2 regions of the Sporosarcina sp. GW1-11 genome follow, and region 1 is predicted to be linked to the other one. Evidence: riboswitches for the same ligand, from Rfam matches in the RefSeq annotation. Region 1 holds a riboswitch; the other holds the start of a gene.
The links. Region 1 has a riboswitch for S-adenosylmethionine ahead of ORD22_RS13530 (MFS transporter). Riboswitches for the same ligand answer to the same signal wherever they lie in the genome.
Positions count from the first base shown of each region.

Region 2: linked by a shared signal. The riboswitch ahead of metK (methionine adenosyltransferase) and the one ahead of ORD22_RS13530 (MFS transporter) in region 1 are both predicted to bind S-adenosylmethionine.

Region 1 is NZ_JAPMIW010000027.1:11,305-19,531, forward strand. Features, by position in the region: gene ORD22_RS13515 (methylmalonyl-CoA mutase family protein) at 1-548, opposite strand, end outside; gene ORD22_RS13520 (methylmalonyl-CoA mutase family protein) at 485-1,264, opposite strand; gene msrA (peptide-methionine (S)-S-oxide reductase MsrA) at 1,583-2,113, opposite strand; gene ORD22_RS13530 (MFS transporter) at 2,231-3,502, opposite strand; SAM riboswitch class I at 3,633-3,723, opposite strand; gene ORD22_RS13535 (molybdopterin-dependent oxidoreductase) at 3,888-5,945, shown strand; gene ORD22_RS13540 (hypothetical protein) at 6,360-6,512, shown strand; gene ORD22_RS13545 (dihydrolipoamide acetyltransferase family protein) at 6,584-7,966, opposite strand; gene ORD22_RS13550 (alpha-ketoacid dehydrogenase subunit beta) at 7,984-8,227, opposite strand, start outside.
Region 2 is NZ_JAPMIW010000008.1:96,562-104,788, forward strand. Features, by position in the region: gene ORD22_RS07315 (Fur-regulated basic protein FbpA) at 156-320, shown strand; gene metK (methionine adenosyltransferase) at 547-1,758, opposite strand; SAM riboswitch class I at 1,935-2,054, opposite strand; gene pckA (phosphoenolpyruvate carboxykinase (ATP)) at 2,232-3,818, shown strand; gene ORD22_RS07330 (alpha/beta hydrolase family protein) at 3,869-4,666, opposite strand; gene ORD22_RS07335 (NUDIX hydrolase) at 4,635-5,117, opposite strand; gene ORD22_RS07340 (transposase) at 5,165-5,479, opposite strand; gene ORD22_RS07345 (NAD-dependent malic enzyme) at 5,585-6,907, opposite strand; gene ORD22_RS07350 (YjfB family protein) at 7,014-7,193, opposite strand; gene ORD22_RS07355 (Dps family protein) at 7,258-7,707, opposite strand; gene yidD (membrane protein insertion efficiency factor YidD) at 7,804-8,037, shown strand; gene ORD22_RS07365 (metal ABC transporter solute-binding protein, Zn/Mn family) at 8,128-8,227, shown strand, end outside.

The sequences.
Region 1 (8,227 bases):
AGTACTGCTTTTGGTAACTGTTCTGGCGTACGTGCGCGAAGATGTTCAAACGGCTCAGCCAAACGTTTCGATACCGTCACAGAAGAGGCATCTGTCAAGTTCGTGTCGATTAATTCTGCATAGACATTCGTACCGATCAACGTCTTTTTCCCGCTAGCCATTTCTTTCTGACGTTCAGCGTATAACTTGCTAAGTTCACCAGATTGTAGAAACGACTGATAGCCACCGTTTTCTTCGATTGCTAAAAACTTCTCCCAAGCTTTGCTAATTAATTCTGCAGTTAACGACTCGATGAAGTATGAACCACCTGCAGGGTCGAGTACTTGGTCGATATGTGTTTCTTCTTTTAATACGAGTTGAATATTGCGTGCATAGCGAATAGAGCTAGCAGAAGTGCCAGTCAACACATCATGTGGCAACACCGTTAACCAGTCCGCTCCCCCAAGTACCGCAGCAAACGCGGAGTTCCCGCCACGTAATAAGTTTACATATGGATCGAGTTTCGAATAGCAAGCAATGGTACTTGTTTCGCGTTCTCCACGCCATATGCTTCGTTAAATAACTTCCATAACACACGGAATGCACGGAATTTCGCGATTTCCATAAAGAAATGTGTGTCAGAAGCAAAACGAACATAAAAATCTTTCGTAAACTCTTCAAATGAAGTGGCCTTTTCTGCTAGTTCAGCAGCGATCGCAAGTGACAACGCAAGTTCTGTAACCGCATCCGCTCCTTCATGATGAGCCGTCCATAGATCTGCTCCTTTTGTTTTAACGTTCGGCAAATCTTCCGGTAAAACCGTACTTTCGCTAATACAAATACCCGTTACATCTGCACGTTTCGCATCTTCAATATATGAAAAGGCCTGCAAAATTGGATCTTCTTTTTTCACTTCTGTAAAGAGAAGTGGATACTCTGTAAGCAATTGTGCTAATTGACGAAGCGCTTGCTCACTCCAAGATATTGGGTGTAAGCCGTTATACGCAATCGCTTCATTGCCTCGTTCTAATGATTCTTTCAACTGAAGTAGGAAGTCTTCTCCCGTTGTCGCGCTGACAGGTTGTGCAACCGTCCAGCCAAATGCTGGCTTCGTCACGCGTGAGATCTTTTGTTGATCTAGATCCTCTTTTGTATATAAGGGCTTCAATTCAATACCCTCTGTGGTCTTCGTAAACAATGATTCAAATGGCTTTCCTTTCAATGACTGAATGGCACTCTCTTTCCATTCTTCATAGTTCGGCGCCGTAAATGTGAATGATTTCATATTATGTATAGGCATAATGGTGTTGCTTCCCCCTTTTTGACCATCAATACTACTAGTGTACCGTAGTGTAGCCAATGAAGAAAGAGGAAAATGATTAGATGTCATACAATTTTCATATAAATCTAATAAAAGTCTTCAGCTTCAAAAAGATAGTTGCAAAGTAAGAGGAAAAGAACTATCGGATGGGAAAGAGGAAGATCGTAGGATTGTCGCAAGAAGAATGTCACGCGGATATAAAAAAGGAAGTCCCTCGATAGATTATATCAAGGGACTTCCGTAGATCTCTTTAAGAACTTTTTACGCACAACTAGGCCACTATTACTTCCAGTGAGTGGCAATGAATTCGTCTCGACCAGAACGCGCGCGGTTATCTTTATAATGTTCTTTTTCTTTTTCGTAGTAATCTTGATGGTACTCTTCTGCCCGATAAAACGTTTCTGCGGGACGGATAGCTGTGACGATAGGTTTTGAGAATATGCCACTTGCCGCTAGCTTCGCTTTGGATTGTTCGGCAATTTCCCGTTGCTCGTCCGTGTAATGGAAAATCGCTGTCGTATACGATGAGCCACGATCATGAAATTGACCTTCCGCATCTGTCGGATCAATTTGTTGCCAGAACACATCGAGTAACTGTTCATATGAAAAAACAGCTGGATCAAACGTGATTTCAACGACTTCCACATGGCCTGAGTCGCCTTTTTTCACATCTTCATACGTCGGATTTTCAAGATGTCCACCCATATAGCCTGACACAACATCCTGAATGCCTGGCCATTCTTTAAACGGTTTTACCATACACCAGAAACAACCACCTGCAAATGCAGCTTTTTCAAACGTATTATTAGTCACTATCAACATCGCCTTTCATTTCGCTTTAGTTTTTAATTATGGTCCATGCCTTCTTGCTAGAATGCCACTATTTACGCTACCATATTATTCTGTTCATTGCAGTTCTCAGCAACTTCATCAATCAACACTCGTCACACTGTCGCCATATGAAGAGACCGGAATCGCTTGTTTGCGCATCGTATCCTCTTCCGGAACGCGTATGAATTTAACAATCACCGCACTAACTACATATAAGAAACTAAAAATCCAAACAACCCCTTCAGCTCCTACAGTCCCAATGAATGCCAATGCAATGGCAGGTGCGACGAACGTTGACAAACCGGCCGAAAAGTTTAACACAGACATCGCCGCTCCCTTTTCTTCACCCGCGACAGACGGTACCAATGCACCAATCGGAACGAAACCAGCTATTAAGCCACCCCAAATGAATCCAACAATGCTTGTCATCAGTAGATTTCCATTAGTCAAGACAGGTACGTAAAACAATAGCGGTGTGAAAATGGCACAACCGATTCCACCAAACCAAATAATCGTTTGTTTCCAACCGAATGTATCTCCAATAAAACCGAATACTAAATTAAAGATGATATTTCCTAAGAAAAATGTACCCCATAATTGCAACCAAGCAGTCGTTTCAATGCCGTGCTGTGCCATATGAATCGGCAAGAATACAGGGAATCCATAAACACTTAAACTATTGATCACGCGAACAATCCCACCTGCTGCAACGCGTGGATTCGATTTTAAAATCGTAATACCTTTTAATAATTCTCTAACTGCTTCGCGTTTGTTAGCGACTTTTTTCTTCTCAAATTTATCTTTATTGAGCACTAAAGCAAAGAACGTACCGAGACATACCCAAAAAATAGAAGTCCACAATGTATTAATGTAACCGAGGTGTTGGATCGCATAACTTGAATACCAAGCCCCAAGCACCATCATTCCCGCACAAAACGCAAACCAGAACCAACCGACTGCTGAACTTAATTTATTTTGTGGTGTTTTATAAATGACCCATGTTAAAAAGGAATAGGCAAACAAAGGATAACCGAAACCTTTAATGAAATAAGTTAGTAGCATGACTGGATAATTCATCGTTGGAAAACCGAACGTGATAAAACCAGCTGTACCAATAATATATACGGATAATCCAATCATCATCGTACGTTTAGGACCAAACACATCTGAACAAACTCCTGAAAACCAAGAGGCAAGAGCTATCGATATTCCATACACTGTGAAAATTGCGGCTGACTGTTGAATCGTCAACCCGTTATCGACTAAGAATGGACTGAGCCACCCAGCTTCTATTCCGTCACCCATCATGAAGAGCATGACACCAAAAAAGCCCCATCCTAAGTTCTTTGTAATACCGATTCTCTCTAACATACCATTCTCTCCATTTCTACTTACTTTTCTTAGTTGCGTATATATTTTCATGTAACAAAAAACTCTTTCCAAAGAACGGAAAGAGTTTTGACATACATTCATATTCAAATGGAATATAAATGTTGAACCCTTTCTATCTTTCAAGCAAAGCTTGCTGGATTTGGCACAATAATGTTGCCGAGATTTCATAGGGCCAGTCCCTCCATCTCTCTTGATAGAAAACATACTATGTAGTTAAATGAAAATACGTAATATTTAAAGCAATGGATATACAATATAGAGTTATTAAGTTGAAGTCAAGCACTTATCTGAAACTTCTAAAGAAATAGTCATTCTTATGATATACTAAACAGATTATGTCGACAAAGTTTTAGGAGGTATTGATTTGCAATCGTATGTAGAGATAGAAAATGGTGTCGTTCCTTCCGTCTGTTCACTTGACTGTCCAGACCAGTGTGGATTACTTATTCATAAACAAGATGGGAAGGTCGTTAAAATAGAAGGAGATCCTGAACACCCTGTAACAAAAGGAAGTATTTGTAATAAAGTTCGCCATATGTCCGAACGAATTTACGATCCACACCGTATTACAACACCTTTGAAACGTGTCGGACAAAAAGGCGACGGGAAGTTTGTCCCAATCAGTTGGACAGAAGCCATTGAAACGATCACGGACCATTGGAAAACATTAATTTCAGAAGTAGGTCCAGAATCGATCCTCCCATATAGCTTCTATGGAAATATGGGGAAGTTAAGTTCAAAAGGAATGGATCGTCGTTTCTTCAACCGCCTTGGATCGAGTCAACTTGACCGAACCATTTGTTCTGTCGCTGGCGAGGTCGGGTACAACTATACAATGGGCGGACGCTATGGCACAGATCCAGAAGAGATGACAGAAACAAAATTATTCATCCTTTGGGGTATTAACGCTGTCAGCACGAATATGCACCAAATGATGATTGCACAAAAAGCTAGAAAAAATGGTGCTAAAATTGTCGTCATTGACGTCCATAAAAACCAGACCGGACGTATGGCAGATTGGTTCATCCCTATCCTTCCTGGCACTGACGGAGCGCTTGCATTAGGTATTATGCACATTCTGTTTAAAGAAAACATGGTCAATCAGTCATTTCTAGAAGACTATACGATAGGCTATGAGGAGTTGGCGGATCATGTAAAAAACTACGACCCTCAAATAGTTTCTAGCATTACGGGTGTATCTGTGGAAGATATTTACTCGTTAGCCCGGATGTACGGAACTACTTCTCCTTCCATGATCCGAATCGGAAATGGTCTGCAGCATCACGATAATGGCGGAATGATTGTCCGAACCATTGCCTGCTTACCGGCATTGACTGGCCAATGGGAAGTAAAAGGAGGAGGTGCCCTTAAGTCAAATGCAGATTATTTGACGCATAATATAGCTGCGCTTGAACATCCAAATCTCCTGAAACAGCCTACACGGCGGTTTAATATGAATCAATTAGGCGATGCGTTACTAGAAGAAAATGAACCGATCCGTTCATTGTATGTCTACAACAGCAACCCAGCCTTAGTCGCACCCGATGCGAATAAAGTGCGCGAAGGATTAGAGCGTACTGATTTATTTATGGTTGTTCATGATTTATTTTTAACAGACACAGCTAAATTTGCGGACATTGTGCTACCGGCCACATCTGCATTTGAAAATACGGACTTCTATACGTCATTCTGGCATCATTACATTCATATACACGAGCCCGTCATTCCTCCTTTTGAAGACAGCAAATCCAATTCAGATGTCTTCAGACTGTTAGCACAAGCGATGGGGTTTGATGAGCCATCCTTTAAAGATGATGATCAGGAAATGATGAGGCAAGCATTAAGTAATCTTACCAATCCACATATATCTGAAGTTACATATGAATCGTTAAAGGAAAAGCGCTTCATCAAAGCAAGCGGCACGAACAATATGTTACACAACTTACAAACCCCTAGCGGTAAAATTGAACTTTATTCCAAACAGATGGAGTTGGACGGTTATCCAGCTCTTCCAACGTATATCCCAATCATTCAGGATTCCGATTATCCATTACTATATGTACCTACAGCTAATCATAATTTTTTGAACACGATCTTTTCGAATAATGAAAAGCATATCAAAATGGAAAAAGAACCTAAGTTATTTATGAATGTGCGCGATGCAGAACTTCGGGGAATTACAGACAAAGAAGTTGTCCGTATATGGAACGACCGTGGGGAATGTGAAATGACTATTTCAGTTGGTGAACACGTCCTTCCCGGTGTTGTCGTGAGTCTAGGACTGTGGGCAGATCAGACAGGTGAACAACGACTTGTCAACGCATTAACGCCCAATCGAATAGCTGACATGGGCGGCGGCGCCACTTTTTTCTCAGGCCGCGTTGAAGTGAGCGTTTCGCACTCCCAAAATGAAGAATCCTGAAATAAGCCTACTAGCTAAGCATATGAACTACGTAGAGATGAAAACGTATTACTTGCTAGAGACCAGTAGCCCATACGAACATCTCTGCCAAATGCAGGGAAACGAATTCTCATAACCTTCAGCGGTAGCGCTGAAGGTTCCAGAGTGTAAACAAAAGGGTTGGAAATCGTAACGATTTCCAACCCTTTTGTTATTTTCAGTATAAAATCTGTAAAATAGCTTCTGACTTAGTTCTGGTATTCACTTGATTTCCTCATGACGCCTCAAGTCTTCCGCTATATCCAAGTGATTTTGCGGCACTAACTGTTCAATTGTCAGCATCTCCAACTGTTCACGTTCATTGATCTGATTTTTCGTCATCATTTCCATCACCTCAATAAGTGTTCAACAGGTTCCAGTTGATTGGAGCGGAGGATGGCGACTCCAGCGGGAACAGCACGAGCCGAAGACCCTGGACTGAGCGCAGCGAGGGAAGCGGCTGAGGCCGTGCCCGCGGAACGCGTCCATCCGCAGCGGAAATCAACCTTTCCTGACGTTTACTCTATTGTAAAAGAAAAGAGACTGTAATCAAACTCCAAATTTATGGAGTTTGTCTACAGCCTGAAACCTTCAGCGGTAGCGCTGAAGGTTCTCTGTATTTAATATAACGATGTAGTTTCTTTAGACATATTCTCTAGCAATTCTTTCACACGCGCTAGGAAACGCCCGCAAACTAAACCATCCAAGACACGATGATCTAGAGACAAGCAAAGGTTGACGATATCGCGTACAGCAACCATCCCATTGTTCATGACAACCGGACGCTTGACGATCGTTTCAACTTGCAAAATCGCAGCTTGCGGGTAATTGATGATACCCATAGACTGCACGGAGCCAAATGAACCCGTGTTGTTGACGGTAAACGTACCGCCTTGCATATCCTTCGCCTGCAGCTTTCCATTGCGTACTTTACCCGCTAATTCGTGAATATCACGGGCAAGTGCTTTGATAGTTTTTTCATCTGTTTGTCGAATGACTGGAACGTATAACGCGTCATCAGTCGCAACAGCAATCGAAATATTGACGTCTTTTTTCATGACAATCGTGTCACCCGCCCACATCGAATTGACTGCAGGGAACTCTTTCAACGCTTGAGAAACAGCCTTAATAAAGAAGGCGAAGTACGTTAAATTGAATCCTTCTTTTTGTTTAAACTCTTCTTTTACACCATCACGCAGTGCAACAAGATCCGTTACGTCGACTTCGACCATTGTCCACGCATGTGGTGCTTCGGTTACTGAACGCACCATGTTTTTCGCGATGGCACGACGGATACTTGTGACTGGAATTTCGATATCACCATTTTCCAACTGCACATTCGGCGTAACATTTTGTTCGAATCCGGACTTTTCGCTATCGAATTCCGCGATTTCCGTATGTGCTTGCGGTTGTTCTTTAATTGTTTCAGCTGATTCCGTCAGTTGTTGCGGAGCGACGGTTGGATTCTCAATGAACGCTAGAATATCTTTACGCGTAATTCTGCCTTCACGGCCCGTACCCGCGACGTTTGCCAAGTCAATGCCGTGTTCTTGCGACAGTTTTAAAACAGCCGGAGAATATCTACCCGCTGCTTTCCCCGCTGCTTTCCCCGCTGCTTTCCCCGCAGTTTTCACCAGTTCAGGCGTCGATGCCGGTTTGACTGGCGCGACTTGTGGTTTTTCTGACGCAGCTTCTTTCAGCTCTTCTACAGCTAGTTGTTCTTTCTGCGTCTTTGGAGTCGCTTCAGGAGCTGCAACACTTCCCTCTACGTCAATCAAACAAACCGTATCGCCTACTTCTACCGTATCGCCTTCTGAAGCGATGATTTCCGTAATCGTTCCAGCAAATGAAGAAGGTACTTCGGCAGTTACTTTATCTGTTGTCACTTCAGCTAACGAGTCATACTTAGCGACCGTATCACCTGGTTTGACTAGCCATTTTTCAATGATTCCTTCAGTTACACTCTCGCCCAGTTTTGGCATAGTGATTTTTTCGATGCCCATTATTCTGCCTCCTTAGACTAAAACTCCGCTAAATCCCTTGCCGCTTTTTCGACCTTGTCAGGATTCATCATAAAGAATTTTTCCATCGAAGGAGCATACGGCATAGCAGGTACATCAGGCGCTGCTAGACGTTTGATAGGTGCATCTAATTCAAATAAGCAGTTCTCCGCGATGATCGCAGACACTTCACTCATAATACTGCCCTCTAAATTATCTTCCGTCACTAATAGCACCTTACCAGTTTTGGAAGCCGCTTCAATA
Region 2 (8,227 bases), on a different contig from region 1:
CCCATAAACAAAAATAATTTTAACTTTCCCCATTCTGCCCAATAAATCCATCTTATGTATGAATACAATTCAAAGTATTCTACTTATAAGTAATGTGGTTTAACGCGGTCGATAATTGGCTATAGTAAGAGTGGGAATCAAGGAGGAAATGTTCGATGAAAAAAAAGAAAGATGTATGTGATACGAAACGAGACAAAGTCATTGAAGAACTTGTTTCGAATGGGGTATTTAAAATTGATGGCAAGCAGTTGTATGAGTTGCCGCTTCAGTTACTGATGCAGGAATATGAAGCTTTCGGCAATCCAGAAGCTCAGATGTAATGAATACGTTAGGCAAATAATTAGAGACGTTACCGATTCATTTGGTGACGTTTCTTTAGCTTTCAGACTATAATTTGCTTGCTGACTTTGGTGAAAATCAATCAATAGCTAAGCATTTTCGGATATAGCAACTTTAAAAGATCGAGCAACGCTACCTAGCAAAATAAAATTCTACAAAAAAAGCTGTCTCAAGAAGTCACAACTTCTTGGACAGCTCTAGTACCGATTATTGTTTAATGCGTACTTTACTAGCCAATTCCTTCAGTGCATCCACTTTATCTGTCTGTTCCCACGGCAAGTCAATATCCGTACGGCCAAAATGACCATAAGCAGCCGTTTGTTTGTAGATCGGGCGACGAAGATCTAGCATTTTGATAATGCCTGCTGGACGTAGATCGAATAGTTCGCGAACGAATTCAACTAATTGTGATTCAGTTAGACGGCCTGTATCAAATGTATTGATAGAAATTGAAACCGGACTTGCAACGCCAATCGCATAAGCCAATTGAACTTCACAATGATCCGCTAATCCTGCCGCTACGATATTTTTCGCAACATAACGCGCTGCGTATGAAGCGGAACGATCCACTTTCGTTGCGTCTTTACCAGAGAATGCACCGCCACCATGACGAGCATATCCGCCATATGTGTCGACGATGATTTTACGTCCAGTCAGACCTGAGTCGCCCTGAGGACCACCAACGACAAAGCTTCCCGTCGGATTAATGAAGTATTTAGTCTGTTCGTCCAATAAATCTTCAGGTACTACCGCATCGATGACTACTTCTTTTATATCCTTCTCGATTTGCTTGAGCATTACTTCTGGATGATGTTGAGTAGAAATAACGATTGTATCGATTCGTAAAGGATTGTTATTTTCATCATATTCTACGGTTACTTGCGTTTTACCGTCAGGACGTAAATATGGAATCAAATCTGTTTTACGTGCTTCAGCCAGTCGGCGTGCCAATTTATGTGACAAACTAATTGGTAACGGCATTAATTCCGGTGTTTCATTACAAGCATAACCAAACATCAATCCTTGGTCACCTGCTCCAATTGCATCTAATTCTTCATCTGACATAGAACCTTCACGTGCTTCCAATGCTACATTGACACTTGCTGCGATTTCTGGTGATTGTTCATCAATAGAAGTTAAGACAGCAGACGTTTCGTAATCAAAGCCATATTTTGCACGCGTATAGCCAATTTCTTTCACTGTATCGCGAACAACTTTAGGAATATCCACATATGTTGTTGTTGTGATCTCACCCATTACTAGAACGAGTCCAGTTGTAATGCTTGTTTCACACGCCACACGAGCATTTGGATCTTCCATTAAAATTGCATCTAAAATTGCATCTGAAATTTGGTCGCACATCTTGTCAGGATGGCCTTCAGTAACTGACTCCGATGTAAACAGTCGACGGTTTGTCATTTTGTTTCCCCCTATATTAAGCAACATGATACGGTACTCTCATAAGTCCCCGGTAAAGTTCCACGCCTAGACGTCAAGCATATACCATAAGGATTCAGGGCTAGACAATATAAAAAGCCTTTCACTCATATTCAATCCATGAGTAAAAGGCGAAATTTCACGCGCAGCACCTTTCACTCTTATCGTCCAAGGAATTAAACCTTGCTTCAGGTTTGGCACCTTCGCGCAAGACTTTTGTCTTTTGCAGGTTGCCGGGTTTCACAGGGCCTGTACCCTCCACCAACTCGGGATAAGAGTATCCGTTCATGTCACATCTTATAAAAAAGTTTCGATTTTGTCAATTTTTTTATTTTAAATCACTTGAGTTTTGAATTAGGATAGATTATTATTCTTAATGTGTTATACTATTTACGAATTAAGATGTTCTACTCAAATAAAAAATAAAACGACTACGCAAAGGACGGTATGTAATTATGATATCTGCAAAAATTGATGATAGTTTAAAAAGTCTTCTAACTGGAAGCAACGTGACGATCCAAGCGTCTGTGGCCGAATTAACTGAAAAAGCAGTAAGCAGAGGAGAAGCTCAACTTACAGCAGACGGCGCAATTGCGGCACGTACCGGAAAATATACAGGACGCTCTCCTAAGGACAAATTCATCGTCGAAGATGCAGTGTCTAAAGATAAAGTGGACTGGGGAAGCTTAAACCGTCCCATCTCTCCTGAAGCATTCGATTCATTATACACGAAAGTCATCAATCATTTGAAGGAAAAAGATGAATTATTCGTTTTCAAAGGATTTGCAGGTGCAGATAAGGATTCTCAGCTTTCTATTCAAGTGATTAACGAAAAAGCTTGGCAAAACTTATTTGTTCACCAATTATTCATCCGTCCTACTGAGGAAGAGTTTCAAGCGCATGAATCACAATTTACGATTTTGGCTGCTCCTTCATTCAAAGCGGATCCAACAGTGGATGGCACAAACTCTGAGACATTCATCATAATATCTCTTGAAAAGCGCATTGTCTTGATTGGCGGAACAGAATATGCTGGAGAAATGAAGAAATCCATTTTCTCTGTTATGAACTTCTTGCTTCCTGAACAAGGTATCCTTTCCATGCACTGTTCTGCAAACGTTGGAGAAGAAGGCGACGTAGCGCTATTCTTCGGTCTTTCTGGGACTGGTAAAACTACACTTTCTGCAGATTCTGATCGTAAGTTAATCGGTGACGATGAGCACGGATGGTCTGACAACGGTGTATTCAATATCGAAGGCGGATGCTACGCAAAATGTATCAACCTTAGTCAAGAAAAAGAGCCTGAAATCTTCGGTGCGATTCGTTTTGGTTCCGTTCTAGAAAACGTTGTACTAAATGAAGAAACACGCGTACCTGATTACGACGATAAATCATTAACTGAAAACACACGGGCTGCTTACCCAATCGAAAATATCGATAATATTGTGACGCCATCTGTTGCGGGTCACCCGAAGAACATCATTTTCCTAACTGCAGATGCTTCTGGAGTTCTACCTCCAATCTCGATTTTGTCAAAAGAGCAAGCAATGTACCACTTCCTAAGTGGATTCACATCTAAACTTGCTGGAACAGAACGTGGTATTACTGCTCCTGAACCAACATTCTCTACGTGCTTCGGTTCTCCATTCTTACCACTTCCTGCAGCAACTTATGCAGAAATGCTTGGGAAGAAAATCGATGAACATGGCTCAAAAGTATTCCTAGTCAACACAGGTTGGACTGGCGGAGTGTTCGGTGTAGGTTCCCGTATGAACTTAGGATATACACGTACAATGGTTCGTGCTGCAATCGCAGGTAAATTGGATAACGTTCCTACGAAAAAGAACGAAATTTTCGGATTGGAAATGCCTCTTGAAATCGAAGGCGTACCTAGCAATGTATTACACCCTCGCTACGCTTGGGAAGATCCTGCAGAATACGACAAAGAAGCAACTCGTCTAGCTGCTGCTTTCCGTGAAAACTTCAAGAAGTTTGATCACGTGTCAGAAGAAATCGCAATAAAAGGCGGACCTATCGCTTAATTTTACCTATACAAAAGCCATGCAGATTACATTGCATGGCTTTTTTCTGTTTAATCGCTCTGTCGTTTCATCCAATCGACTGCATCTGTCACGAGCTGGCGATTCATTTCTGGAGGTATATAGTGCGTATAATCTTCTAAATACCACGTTTCATATTCTTTATTAGCATCTCGTAGTGCATTTTCGAGCAACAACGCTTGTTCAAATGAAACATTCGTATCTAGCTTTCCATGGATAATCAATATTGGAATATCAATGTCATGTACTCGAAACAATGCTGTTCGTTCCCTATAGGCATCGGGTTGATTATTCGGTGTACCGCCAATGACGCGCTTCATCATACGCCGCATATCTTTTCGTTCCTTATACGTAAAGACCACATCTGACACACCTGCCCACGTCACCATCGATGTGAGATCATCCCGTAAAATGGCTGTCCATAACGCCATAATTCCTCCACGAGAAAAGGAAAATAAATGAATGCGCTCAGAATTTACGGCATGTTGTTGTTTTAACACTTCAACACCCGCTACCGCATCATTGCGATCATCCCCTGCAAATTCATCCTTGCCCTCTCCCCCTCGGTTCCCACGATAATACGGAGCAAAGACGACTAAGCCATGCGAAGCAAATTGAGCGATACGTGCAGGACGTACCATCCCTACATGCTGAATACCACCACGTAAATAGAGTAAACCCTCATAACGACCCGCCGCTTTAGGTGTTGCGAGCATCCCTTTCACTCGCAAGCCATCAGACCAGTACGTTATCTCTTCCAGTCGTACTGTAGGATTCGGTGATGGATAGTCTTTTCGTTTACAAATCGTTCCATTCGTTTGTTCGACCATTCGCTTCCACCCACTTCCTGAGCTCACCCATTCCGCGATCTTTCATATGGAAACTTAAGTCCGTACACGCATCTAGTTCGCCATCTGTCATCCAAACTAATCCTTCTGTTTCCATTAACGTATACTCTTTTTCAATATGTGTTACTTCACCAGTAAAAACAGCTTTGCAAAATGGTGGTTCTGTAAATACGACATATTCAGCAAATGATTGCACATTCGAAATTGTCACGCCTGTTTCCTCTAACGTTTCGCGGATAGCAGCGTCTTCAATCGTTTCTCCTAGTTCAGCTTTCCCTCCAGGAAATTCAATACCCCGCATACGGTGTTTTGTTAGCAACCAATGGCCCTTGTGCTTGATCACAACAAGTACATGGCGCGGTTCAATTTGGTGTTGATTTGGTCCAAATGTCAATTCGACATTGGCTCCTTGTAAATCTTCAAATTTCAACAAATGGCTCACGTCCTTTACTCTAGTGTAGCGGAAAAGGACGTGGTGAATCAACGAAAGAAGGGTAATTTTTCGATAAAACGCTTGTTTTCATCGTCTGTGTATTCATGGATCAACGCGTAGACTTTCATCATTCGTAGATCAATGTCGTGATTGTTGTGATCGTAATGATACGGGATATACGGTAAGTGGGAACGCAGGAAGTTACGGAATTCTAGACGATCCATTTGGGAAAATAATCTTTCAAAAATGGGATATGCTTCTCTTGGTACTTCTACTTTGTATTCCCATGGTGATGAATATGGATCGATAAGTACTTGCTTATGGTTGACGGATACATACATCGTATACATTTGCTCGCTCATAATCAGCCTACTTTCTTTTAGTCGTAGTATGGCGAGAAATGAAAAATTCATTCAATGGAAATATCAAAAACCTATTAACAGTAAAAGTTAATAGGTCCAGTGTAGTTATTCCCCTTGTTCTTCGTAAACGACTTTTTCAACTGCTAGCGCTACGTTGATGTGGACGTTTGGATCTAGTGGATGAGGTACTAGATCATCGCGTTTTGTACTTTCTACTATGGCGAGTGCAGCCGCGATAAGCATTGGGTAGGTGATTGCTTTGGCATTTGCGTTTAATGCACCGCGGAAGATGCCTGGGAAACCTAGGACGTTGTTGACTAGGCGTCCATCTGCCGCATACGCTGCGCCTGCTTCTATAGCTACGTCAGGTGCAATTTCTGCATTTGGATTCGACAACGCCAAAATGATTTGCCCTTTGCGTACCATTTCAGGCTTGATCAAGTTCGCAACGCCTGTTGTTGCGATGATCAGATCACACGTTTCCATAATTTCTTCCATGGATTCTACAACAGTCCCCCCATAATCGGCAAGCATTTTTTTCGCGTTAGGATTTGGATCGGTTCCTTTCATTTCATCGACACCATAAGCCATGAACATTCTGCTAATCGCAAGACCTGCGGCACCTAAACCGATTTGTCCGACTGACGAATTCGCTAGATCTACTCCGACATGTTTACATGCTGTTAAAGCAGCTGCTAATGCGACGACCGCCGTTCCGTGTTGATCATCATGCATGACAGGGATTGGTAATTCTTTTTTCAAACGTTCTTCTATTTCAAAACAATGAGGTGAACCGATGTCTTCTAATAAAATTGCACCGAAGCCTTGATGGATATGCTTGATGGTTTCCACGACTTCGTCAGGATCACTTGTATTCAGTAAAATAGGAATCCCGCTAATACCAACGAATTGATCAAATAATACAGCTTTCCCTTCCATTACAGGCATACCTGCCACCGGACCGATATCGCCTAAACCTAAAATGGCAGTTCCATCCGTAACAATTGCTACTGTATTGGAAATCCCCGTAAAGTAGTTTGCTTGTTCTGGGTCCTCTTGAATCGTTTTACAAACACTAGCCACGCCTGGTGTATAGACTCTACGCAAATCTGCTAGTGAACGAATTTCCGTAGTAGCTTTCATGTGAATCTTTCCACCTTCGTGGGCTTGAAGAACATCATCTGTTACCGCATGCACTTTAATTCCTTGTTTCAAGTTTTCAATCGCTTCTACAATTTCATCTAAGTGTGCCTTGTCATTACATTGCAAGGCGATTTCTCTAATCGTCGAAACCGTCCCTACCTTGATCATTTGGACATCTCCAATATCTCCACCTAACTGTCCAATAGCCATCGTCACTTTTCCTAGATTCCCCGGTCTAGAAGGTGTTTCAATAATTAAATTTCGTAAAAATTGCCCTTGCGCCATATTAGGTCAACCTCCTATATACTATGTATCGTTATGCTAAATAAAATTCACTGCTGTTAATAGGAAAAACACACATCCCTAATCATACGAGATGTGTGTTTACCAATCAAGCCTTGATATCTACGGATGCCCCTTTATGAGGATGTGCGACAGGCTGACTTTCTAAACTATTCAGCATTTCGGTAACCGCAGAAGTTTCCATCGAAAGAGCTTTCGTCATAACACTCATTTGAACGGTCGATTGCAAACTTCTCAACTGACTGGACATGATTGAATTGATATCCATTTCGTTCACTCCTTCCTACTACTTCACTTCTTACTATCGGTTATTTTCATGCTAATTGAAGGTTTTATTCATTTGTTTCGCCTAAAAATGCATTAAGCATCCATTGATGTTTTTCAATGCTTTGATAAATTGCGTTCAACATATCTTCTGTCATACCGTCTGATTCTTTTGCTGCTAGATCCATTCCTTTTTTCAAGGACTTCATGATCTTATCAAAATCATCGACTAATGCTTGTACCATATCATTCGCTTTCTCTGTTCCTTTTGCTTCACTCACTACAGATGTCTCCAAATGCTCTGCTAACGTAGCCGTCGGTTCGCCACCTAATGTCAACACGCGTTCAGCGATTTCATCCATATGTAGCGTCGCTTCGTTATATAATTCTTCAAATTTAGCATGCAATGTGAAGAATTGATTACCCTTTACGTACCAGTGATAATTATGCAACTTTGCGTACATAACTGACCATGTAGATACTTGTTTATTTAACTCTTGGATTAATTCTTTTGACATAAAAAAAACACTCCTCTAAATAGTTATATGCTTCTCTCTTTTAATTTACCACGTAACTAGGTAAACTAAACCTACTTAAATCGGAAGGTGATTATTATGGTGAAGAAAGTGTTATTACTATTCATCCGCTTTTATCAAAAGTTCATATCTCCAATGTTTCCGCCATCTTGCAGATTCTATCCGACTTGCTCACATTATGGTGTAGAAGCGATTGAAACACATGGTGCAATAAAAGGTAGTTATCTCGCAGTCATACGGATATTAAAATGTCATCCTTTTCATAAAGGTGGATTTGATCCTGTTCCCCCAAAAAAGAAAAGAAAAAAATAATGTAGGTTGCAAACGTAAAAAAAATCTTGTATGATGAGGAAGTTATCTAAATAGTAATCATTCCGATTAACATCATGGAGGTTTTATGAAATGAAAAAACGTATTGCATTATGGGCAGCTGCTTTACTTCTTGTGTTAAGTGGCTGTACGAATAAAACTACAGAGGAAAAAGCTAGTCCTTCATCCGAGA